One region of the Hahella chejuensis KCTC 2396 genome, then DNA from elsewhere that is predicted to be linked to it. Evidence: predicted binding sites of a transcription regulator. Region 1 holds the regulator's gene; the other holds the start of a gene.
What was found. The regulator sigma-54, encoded in region 1, starts transcription at its own class of promoters, with help from an activator protein. The targets are predictions, from matches to a motif close to TGGCACNNNNNTTGCTNT.
Positions count from the first base shown of each region.

Region 1 (5,141 bases):
ATACGGACCTTGGCAGTGCTTTTTTCGGTCGCTTGAGACATAGACTTACATCCGCGTTTAGGGCGGCCCGCAACGGGCAGCGAGGAAATTGCCGGATAAAATACAGAGACAGGCTCTGCGCCGTTGTGGCGCCAGTATAAGCGAGCCCACTATAAAGTGTAAGTTAAGACGAAAAATAGTCTAAGGAAAATCAGGGAATTGTCTTACTTTATTCAAGCGGTTTGTATTGTTTCAAGTGTTTGGAAGAGGTGGGGCGATGTGCCCCAAAAGCAGTAGGGACTATTCGCCCTCTCCGAAATAATCCTCGATCAGAGCCTTGATGGCGTGAAAAGCTTCCTCTTCGTCTGGGCCTTCTATTTTCAATGTGAGAAGCGTTCCCTTGCTGGCGGCGAGCATCATGACCGCCATTATGCTTTTTCCGTCAACTTCCTGGCCTTCTTTGGCTACTCTGATCTTGCTTGCGAATCGGCCGCTGGTGGACACGAATTTGGCCGCCGCTCGGGCGTGCAGGCCAAGCTTATTAATAATAGTGACTTGTTCCTGGATCATGGGGCGCGATGAGTATAAAAGATTGAAGTTTCCTGAATGTTGGATTCAGGCCGGTTTAATTGTTAAGCCGCAGTGGCTTTTTATTATTAGAACCTTATTGCGCCAGCTCTTTGTGGCGCACTTGGACATTATCATACTTTTTCTTGAAATGCTCTCCCAGGCGCTCGCAGATATAGACAGAGCGGTGTTGCCCGCCAGTACAGCCGATGCTGATGGTCATATAGGTGCGGTTGCTGTTCTGGAAGTGCGGAATCCAGGTCTCAAGAAAACTGATGATATGTTGCAGCATCTGTTCCGGTTCCGGATGCTGCTTCAGGAATTCAATGATTTCCTGATCGGTGCCTTTGTAGCCGCGCAGCGCGGTATCCCAGTAAGGATTGGGGAGGCAGCGCACGTCAAACACCATGTCGGAATCTGACGGTACCCCATGCTTGAAGCCGAACGACTGAAAGAGTAGGGCCAGCTCTTGGGTTTTATGTCCGATAACCCTGATCTTAACCTGATCTCGTAACTGGTAGATGGAAAGATCGCTGGTGTCTATATAGAGGTTCGCCAATGTGGCGATCGGCTCCAATAGCTGCTTCTCTTTGGCGATGGCTTCTTTCAGCGATGTGCTTTTGCTGCTCAGCGGGTGCTTGCGACGCGTTGCATGAAAACGTTTGATCAAGGTGGCGTCGTTAGCGTCAAGATAGATGATTTCCACATCAATATTATGCGCTTGCAGAGCGGCGTAAATAGACGGGAAATCAGATAAATCCCTATAAAGATTACGCGCGTCTATGCTGACGGCGAGTTGCTGGTTTTGGGTTTTTCCCTGGTCCAGCACCTCTTGGGTGAGAGGCGAGAGGAGACCGATAGGCAGGTTATCGATGCAGTAATAGCCCATATCCTCCAGGACATGGAGCGCCGTACTTTTTCCAGAGCCTGAACGACCGCTTACGATAATCAGCTTCATGTCTTCCTCTTTCCATCGAAGCTGGACTATTTCTCCAGCACCCTCCTGAACAGGGTTTCGTCGTTGTCACAGTCGCGTAGATGTTCGCAGAAGCGACGGTCATTGAACTTCTGGGCCAATTGGCTCAGCAGGTCTAAATGTTCGCTGGTAGCCTCCTGAGGCACAATCAGAACGAACAGAAGGTCGACGGGTTCGTTGTCTATGGCGTCAAAAGGGATTTTGTCCTTGAGCGTAATCAGAGCCCCTATAATGCGATCGCAGTTTTCCAGACGGCAATGGGGGATCGCAATACCCTGGCCGATACCGGTGCTGCCGAGTCTCTCACGGCATACCAGGTTGGTAAAAATGGCGTTCTCGTCCAAAAACGGAAAATGTTGCGCAATCAGATTGGCGATATATTCGAGAACGCGTTTCTTACTCGAGCCCGACACCCCACAGCGTGTGAGGGCGGGCGAGATAATAGACTCAATAGTTAGTGTGGTTTGGGCCATGTTCTGTTATCTGGCGGATGCGCCGTGCATCCGATCAACGTGCTTCTCTTTGTGTTTGAGGATCTGGCGGTCTAATTTGTCCACCAGCGCGTCAATGGACGCGTACATATCTTCGTGTTCAGCATTGGCATGCAGGTCAGCGCCGCTAATGTGCATGGTTGCTTCCGCAATCTGACGCTGTTTTTGAATGGAGAGCGTAACTTGGACATTACTGATACTGTCGAAGTGTCGTTCAAGTTTGTCGAACTTGTTGTTAACGTAGTCTTTCAGTGCTTCAGTTAACTCGACTTGATGTCCGGTGATGTTCATTTGCATACTTTGCTCCTAATGCCAATATACGGTGCATTATGAATTTTGCACTTCCATGAAAAATACTAGCACATCCATTTTGTGACTATTTGATTTAAGTCTTATGCCTGTATTCCTCCTTTTAAATTAATCGCTTACGTTCATTGGAAGGCGGAATGGAAAGCGCCTCCCGATACTTTGCGATCGTGCGACGGGCGACATTGATGCCCTGGTCGCCGAGCAGCGCAGCAATCTTGCTGTCGCTCAAAGGTTTCTTCGGTGATTCCGCCGCGACTAACTTCTTGATAATAGCTCTAATAGCGGTCGAAGAACACTCGCCACCCGTGTCTGTGCTGACATGGCTGGAGAAAAAGTACTTCAGCTCAAATACGCCGCGAGGAGTGTGCATATATTTCTGGGTGGTCACCCGGGAAATGGTTGATTCATGCATTTCCACTGCTTCCGCAATATCGTGCAGCACCAGCGGCTTCATCGCCTCTTCGCCGTACTCAAGGAATCCTTGCTGATGTTCGACGATTTGTGACGCAACTTTCAACAGAGTTTCATTACGGCTTTGCAAGCTTTTGATAAACCAGCGCGCTTCCTGTAACTGATCGCGTAAGTAAGTGTTGTCGGAGCTATTGTCCGCACGTCTCACCAAGCCCGCATAGCCTGGATTGATGCGGATCTTAGGGGCGATTTCCGGGTTCAGCTCCACCAGCCAGCGGCCATTGTTTTTTTTGACGATAACATCAGGAACCACATATTCGGTATTACTTTCCTGAATGCCTTCTCCCGGTCTTGGGTTCAGGCTTTGAATCAGCTTGAGCACTTCCCGCAGGTCGTCTTCCTTCAGGCGACTGCGGCGCATCAACTGGGCATAGTCGCGATTGCCAAGCAAGTTGATGTAATGGCTGACCACGAGTTTGGCCTGTCCTAACCAGGGCGTATCTTTGGGTAGCTGATTCAGCTGGCTCAGCAGGCAGTCCTGCAGGTTACAAGTAGCGACCCCGGCAGGATCAAACTGCTGAACGCGCTTTAACACTGCGCGTACTTCGTCCAACTCAATTTCTTCTTCGCCCTCAGTCTGCAGCCCACTGTGAATTTCATCGGGAGTGAGGGAAAGATAGCCGTCGGGATTGACCGCATCGATTATCGCAACGGCGATCATGCGGTCAATGTCGGACATGGGGGTAAGATTGAGTTGCCAGAGAAGGTGATCTTGCAGGGTTTCGCCTTTGCTGTTGCGGGACTCGAAATCGTATTCGTCATCCTCGCCGCCGCTGTAGCTGCTTGACCCGCTTTGAAAGACATCGTCCCAGGCGGTGTCGACGGGCAAGTCGTTCGGTATGGAGTCGGACCAGTTATCCTCCTCGGCGAACCCGCCTTCGTCCATGCCGGACTCTTGAGCTCGCTCTTTGCTGGAGTTATTGGCGAGCATGTCGCTGATCGTATCGTTCTGAACGTGGTTGGGGGACTCTTCCTCTTCAGACACTTCCAGCATGGGATTGGACTCAAGCGCTTGTTGAATCTCTTGCTGTAAATCCAGTGTTGAAAGCTGCAAAAGTTTTATTGCTTGTTGCAGTTGCGGGGTCATAGTGAGCTGTTGACCCAGCTTTAACTGCAATGAAGTTTTCATAACCATCTGATGCTTACCACCGATTCAGGCACAGATCTTGTGAGTTTGTCATAGTTATTGAGCGCTTTAATCCTAAGCTCTTGAGCCTTGGGGTCCATCTTGAATGGAAGCCGCCGGTTAAACTAAAGTTTGAACTGGTCACCCAGATAGACCTCTCTAACCTTTGGGTTGGCAAGGATATCACTAGGGGCGCCGCTTGCGATAATAAATCCTTCACTGACAATATAGGCGCGTTCACAAATATCCAAGGTCTCGCGCACATTATGGTCTGTAATTAAGACGCCGATGCCGCGCTTTTTAAGATGTTCGATAATCTGCTTGATGTCGTTGACGGAAATAGGGTCCACCCCGGCAAAAGGCTCGTCCAGTAGTACAAACTTTGGCTCCGTGGCGAGCGCGCGAGCGATTTCCACGCGGCGGCGTTCACCCCCGGAGAGGCTCATGCCAAGGCTTTTACGAATGTGGGTTATGTGAAATTCATGGAGCAACTCCTCCATTTTTTGCTTGCGTTCCTTGCGGTTCAGATCCGCCCTGGTCTCAAGAATGGCGTAAATGTTGTCTTCCACAGACAGCTTTCTAAATACGGACGCTTCCTGAGGTAGATAGCCAATGCCCTTGCGCGCTCTCCCGTGCATGGGCAGGCTGGTGATTTCGGCATCGTCAATAAATACGCTGCCTTTGTCGCTGGGGATCAGTCCCACCACCATGTAGAAGCAGGTGGTTTTGCCTGCGCCGTTAGGTCCGAGGAGGCCAACGATTTCGCCGCTGCGAATTTCAACGGAGACATCTTTTACTACAGGCCGTTTTTTGTAAGCCTTGGCCAGGTTTCTGGCGGCGAGAGTGCTCATTGTTTATTAGATTTGGGCGGATGATAGATGATTTCAACCTGCTCGGTTTGATTGCCCGATGAGGCTCCCTTCGCTGTGACTAAGCGTTTGTCTGTGAAATAAATAATTTCTTCGCCTTCTACTGAACTATTGTCCTGGAGAATGCGCGCATGGTTACGCATAACGACTTTACTCTGGCTGCGATCATAGTCCATGCTTTCTGCGTAAGCGTGGGTTTCAGTTTGTTTTTCTGCGTCAAATTGCACCAAGTGAGCGGGCTTACCCGTAGCTTGGAAGCGGCTGATGCCCTTGTCGTCAGTGTATAAAACAACTTTGTCCGCTTCGATGCTGGATTTGCCCTGGGTAATGACGACATTGCCGATATAGGTGTC
Region 1 covers NC_007645.1:5,458,210-5,463,350, reverse strand. Annotated here, with positions in the region: gene mgtE (magnesium transporter) at 1-41, opposite strand, end outside; gene HCH_RS23915 (HPr family phosphocarrier protein) at 280-549, opposite strand; gene rapZ (RNase adapter RapZ) at 644-1,504, opposite strand; gene ptsN (PTS IIA-like nitrogen regulatory protein PtsN) at 1,531-1,995, opposite strand; gene hpf (ribosome hibernation-promoting factor, HPF/YfiA family) at 2,002-2,310, opposite strand; gene HCH_RS23895 (RNA polymerase factor sigma-54) at 2,426-3,922, opposite strand; gene lptB (LPS export ABC transporter ATP-binding protein) at 4,045-4,770, opposite strand; gene lptA (lipopolysaccharide transport periplasmic protein LptA) at 4,767-5,141, opposite strand, start outside.

Region 2 (5,141 bases), 2.8 Mb from region 1:
CGGACTCTTCAATATAAATTGTGTGAAGATTATCTACAGGAAGGAAGTGTTCTTTATGAGGCTTTAGTTCTGGGTATAAGGTGAGCATTCGGCTTTTCCAGCATTGTCCTTTAACTCGAAAGAACTATAGCACTCTGCGGAAAAGCCGAAAACTTTCTAGATCACTTTATCCAACTACTTTTGGATTTCAGTCCTTACTACGGTCAGCGCGCTTACGCTCATGCTCTTTCAGCAACTTCTTGCGAATCCTTATGTTGCTGGGCGTCACCTCAACCAGCTCATCGTCTTCAACAAACTCTAACGCCTGCTCCAAAGAGAAACGAATCGGCGGAGTCAGAAGAATATTTTCGTCCGTACCTGCAGCGCGAATGTTGGTCAGCTGCTTGGCTTTGGTTGGATTAACAACCAAATCGTTATCTCGGCTATGTAAGCCGATAATCATGCCTTCGTAGACTTCGATGTTTGGATCCACGAACAGGCGACCACGATCCTGCAGGTTAAACAGAGCGTATGCTAATACTTTACCCGCTACGTTGGAGATAAGAACGCCATTGTTACGCTCAACGTTCACGCCTTCTTTCACAGGACCATAATGATCGAAGATGTGGGTCAGGATGCCCGTACCTGAAGTCATGGTGAGAAACTGAGAACGGAAGCCGATCAGGCCTCGAGAAGGCACAATAAACTCCAGACGTGTGCGTCCTTTGCCATCTGGAATCATGTTAACCAGCTCACCACGGCGCAGGCCCATTACTTCCATGATCGATCCCTGGTGCTCATCTTCCACGTCGATGATCACCTGCTCGTATGGCTCAACTTTCTGTCCGTCAATTTCTTTCACGATAACTTCTGGACGAGAAACGCCTAACTCAAATCCTTCGCGACGCATGGTTTCGATCAATACGGACAAGTGCAACTCGCCGCGACCGGATACGATAAATTTGTCAGGAGAGTCGCCTTGCTCTACACGCAAAGCTACGTTGTACAGCAGCTCTTTCTCCAGACGCTCCTTGATATTTCTACTGGTGACGTACTTGCCTTCTTTACCAGCGAATGGGGAGTCGTTGACCTGGAATGTCATGCTGACAGTTGGCTCGTCCACGATCAACGCCGGCAGTGCTTCCGGGCGCTCAGGGCTACATAACGTATCGGAGATATTCAGCTCATCCAGCCCCGTAACACAGATAATGTCCCCAGCTTCCGCTTCAGGCACGTCCACACGCTGCAGGCCGTGATAGCCCATTACCGTCAATACGCGTCCATTACGCTTGCCTCCATCGCGATCAACCACGACGACAGGCGTATTGGTTTTTACTTTACCGCGGGAAACGCGTCCTATTCCGATAACGCCAACATAACTGTTGTAATCGAGGGCGCTAATCTGCATTTGGAAAGGGCCATTAACATCGACAGACGGCGCGGGCACCTTCTCAACTACCATTTCAAACAGAGGCGTCATGTCTTGTTGCAACGCATCCGGCTCAAGCCCCGCAATGCCGTTCAATGCTGAAGCGTAAATAACAGGGAAATCCAGCTGTTCTTCTGTAGCGCCCAGGCGATCAAAAAGGTCCATCACTTCACCGACGACCCAATCAGGACGGGCGCCAGGACGATCGACTTTATTGACGACAACGATAGGCTTCAGACCGCGAGCAAACGCCTTTTGAGTTACGAAGCGAGTTTGCGGCATAGGACCGTCAACTGCATCGACGAGCAGGAGAACAGAGTCAACCATAGACAGAACACGTTCAACTTCGCCGCCAAAGTCAGCGTGCCCAGGTGTGTCTACGATATTAATTCGGTAATCATTCCACTTGATGGCGGTATTTTTCGCCAATATAGTAATGCCGCGCTCACGTTCCTGATCATTGGAATCCATAACGCGTTCAGCGTCCATGTCCTTGCGGCCTAAGGTGCCCGACTGCTGAAGGAGTTTGTCGACCAGAGTAGTTTTACCGTGGTCAACGTGGGCAATGATAGCAATATTTCTTAATTTCTCGATCACAAAAAACACCTGCAAAATAAACAGTCATGGGCTGAGGGCGCGACATTATAGCTGACGCCTGAATCTTTTTTATACATCTTTATACACCCTCTCGAAAATTTATCTATCCTTAGCCTGATACCAAAATGGTGCACGACGCCCCAAAATCGCCCAGCGCCCTGTTTTTTGGCACCAACTTGGTGCAAACCAATAACACACACGATAGGACTATCCCGAAGGTGTCTCGCAAACCCTTTTAAAAACAATTTGTTATAAGCCAAAAATCTATTGGCAAATAAATTGCTAATCAGGAAAACCAGAAGCAACTGACCATGAGGCGTGATAGTATTTTTGCGCTCGTTAGACTTCCCGGAACGCTCTCCCCTCCACGGGTCTGTTTCATGGTGGCGAGGATTCACTACTGCAGTGTTTCGGTTTCACCTCAACATAAATAAAATCTTACGGAGTAACTGGAATGTCAGAGAAAACTCTGAATCTTATTAAAGAGCACGAAGTTAAATGGGTTGACATGCGCTTTACCGACACCAAGGGTAAAGAGCAGCACGTGACTATCCCTGCTAGCGAAATCTCTCCGGAATTCTTTCAAGAAGGCAAAATGTTTGACGGTTCCTCCATCGCTGGCTGGAAAGGCATCAACGAGTCAGACATGATTCTGCTGGCGGACGACGAAACTGCGGTTATTGATCCGTTCACAGAAGAGACCACCCTGAACCTGACCTGTAACATTATCGAACCCACCACCATGCAGGGTTACAACCGCGACCCACGCTCTATCGCACAGCGCGCGGAAGAGTACCTGAAGTCCACGGGCATTGCGGACACTGTACTGTTCGGACCAGAGCCTGAGTTCTTCATTTTCGACAGCGTAAAATGGAAGTCCGACATCAACGGCGCCATGTACGAAATCTACTCTGAAGAAGCCGCCTGGGTATCTGGCGACGACTTCGAGAAAAACAACGTTGGTCACCGTCCCGGCGTAAAAGGCGGCTACTTCCCTGTACCTCCGGTCGACTCTCTGCATGACCTGCGCGGCGCGATGTGCGCAGCGATGGAATCCATGGGCTTGACCATCGAAGTACACCACCACGAAGTAGGCACCGCAGGTCAGTGTGAAATCGGCGTTGGCGCCAATACTCTGACCCGCAAAGCGGACGAAGTGCAAATTCTGAAGTACTGCGTACACAACGTAGCGCATGCTTACGGCAAGACCGCAACCTTTATGCCCAAGCCTTTGGTTGGCGATAACGGTTCTGGCATGCACTGTCACCAGTCCCTGTCCAAAGACGGCAAAAACATCTTCTCCGGCGACGGCTATGCAGGTCTTAGCGACATAGCTTTGTACTACATCGGCGGCATCATCAAGCATGCTCGCGTACTGAACGCTTTCACCAACCCTTCCACCAACGCATATAAGCGTCTGGTTCCTGGTTTTGAAGCGCCGGTTATGCTGGCTTACTCCGCACGTAACCGCTCTGCGTCCATCCGTATTCCTTTCGTGACCAACCCGAAAGCGCGCCGGATCGAAGTTCGCTTCCCAGACCCATCCGCCAACCCTTACCTGGCCTTCGCGGCCATGTTGATGGCGGGTCTGGACGGCATCCAGAACAAGATCCACCCTGGCGACGCTATGGACAAGGATCTGTACGATCTGCCGAAAGAAGAAGCCATGAACATCCCAACTGTTTGTAGCTCTCTATCACAAGCTCTGGATTACGCAGAAAAAGACTTCGAGTTCCTGACTAAAGGCGACGTGTTCACTAAGGACATGATCGAAGCTTACATTGAGTTGAAGCGTAAAGAAGTAGAACGTCTGGACATGACCACTCACCCGGTCGAGTTCGAGATGTACTACTCTGTATAATCCGTCGCTCAGTTAACTGCGACAGACTCGAAAACCCCGCACTCTGCGGGGTTTTTTTTGGTTCCGCTTCTGCTACAGTTCAAGTAACTGGTCACTTGGGTTGAAGTTATGAAATCTCGGTTCGCTTATATTCTTATTTTTTCCGCGCTTTTTTCTTCTTACTCGGGCTTGGCCTGCGCTGAAATCTACCGTTGGGTTGACGCACAAGGCAATGTGGAATATTCAGACCAGGAGAGAGAGGGCGCAGAGAAAGTCGAGGTCGGCCCAACCGCAACGATAACCATGCCTAAAATGGCGGATATACCCCCCCGCAGCAGTGACGAACCGGAGTCCGCGCCGTCAAGCTATTACGCGACGCTGAATATAACTTTTCCTACCAATGACAGCGCTTTTCATTCCGGTAATGGCGATCTGACGGTCTTATTCACATCAGACCCCACCCTGTATCCCAATCACAGCTACCGAGTTTCGTTGGACGGAGCCCCTGTTGGAACAACCAAGGACAATTTTCTTGAGCTGAAGGGCATCGACCGAGGAACCCATACCGTTTCTCTGGATGTCATCGACAACTCCGGCGTAATCCAAAGCACAACGCCCGTACAGTTTACGATCCATCGCCCCAGTGTAAAAAACTAACCCAACACAACGCACCAAAAAAGAGCATAATTGAAGCCTAGCGCCTCCACTTTGTGCATGACGCGCCATGATCATGCACATCGCCGCCGACTTACTTTCCGCCCAAGCCCGCTTCTGGAGCGCTTCCTGAGGACGTAGCTCACATTTGGGCTACCCGCCCCACGCCTGTGCAGAGAACCCGGTAATTCGCACCGCTTTACCGCAGTTCTGGTTTGGATATTGCATTCACAATGCAAAAATAGGTCAACATTATGCTACCCATCGTTTTTCAGACTCGCTTACTCGAAAATCTGACCACTTCCGTACTGGTTATTGACCCCCAGCAGCGGATTGCTTTTAGTAATTCATCCGCCGAAGTGTTGCTGGAAACCAGTGAGCAAAGGGCCAACGGGGCCACGATAAAAGATTTGCTGATAGAAGGTAGCTCCACACTGACCGGACTGGAAGAATGTCTGCGCACCGGCCAGACCTATACTCAAAGAGAAGCGGAGTTTCTACTGCCTTCAGGGAGTCGTCTCCTGGTTGATTACACAGTCTCTCCCGTGCATATCGCCAGCGACGTTTACGTCATCATGGAGATTCAACCTCGTGACCGCCTCTTACGCATCAGTCGCGAAGAAGAGCTGCTCTCCAAACAAG
Region 2 covers NC_007645.1:1,035,959-1,041,099, reverse strand. Annotated here, with positions in the region: gene HCH_RS04685 (alpha/beta fold hydrolase) at 1-88, opposite strand, end outside; gene typA (translational GTPase TypA) at 188-2,005, opposite strand; gene glnA (glutamate--ammonia ligase) at 2,460-3,866, shown strand; gene HCH_RS04670 (DUF4124 domain-containing protein) at 3,975-4,502, shown strand; gene glnL (nitrogen regulation protein NR(II)) at 4,754-5,141, shown strand, end outside.
Region 2: glnA (glutamate--ammonia ligase) is a predicted target of sigma-54. The motif match lies at 2,274-2,291, and genes of this name have one in related genera.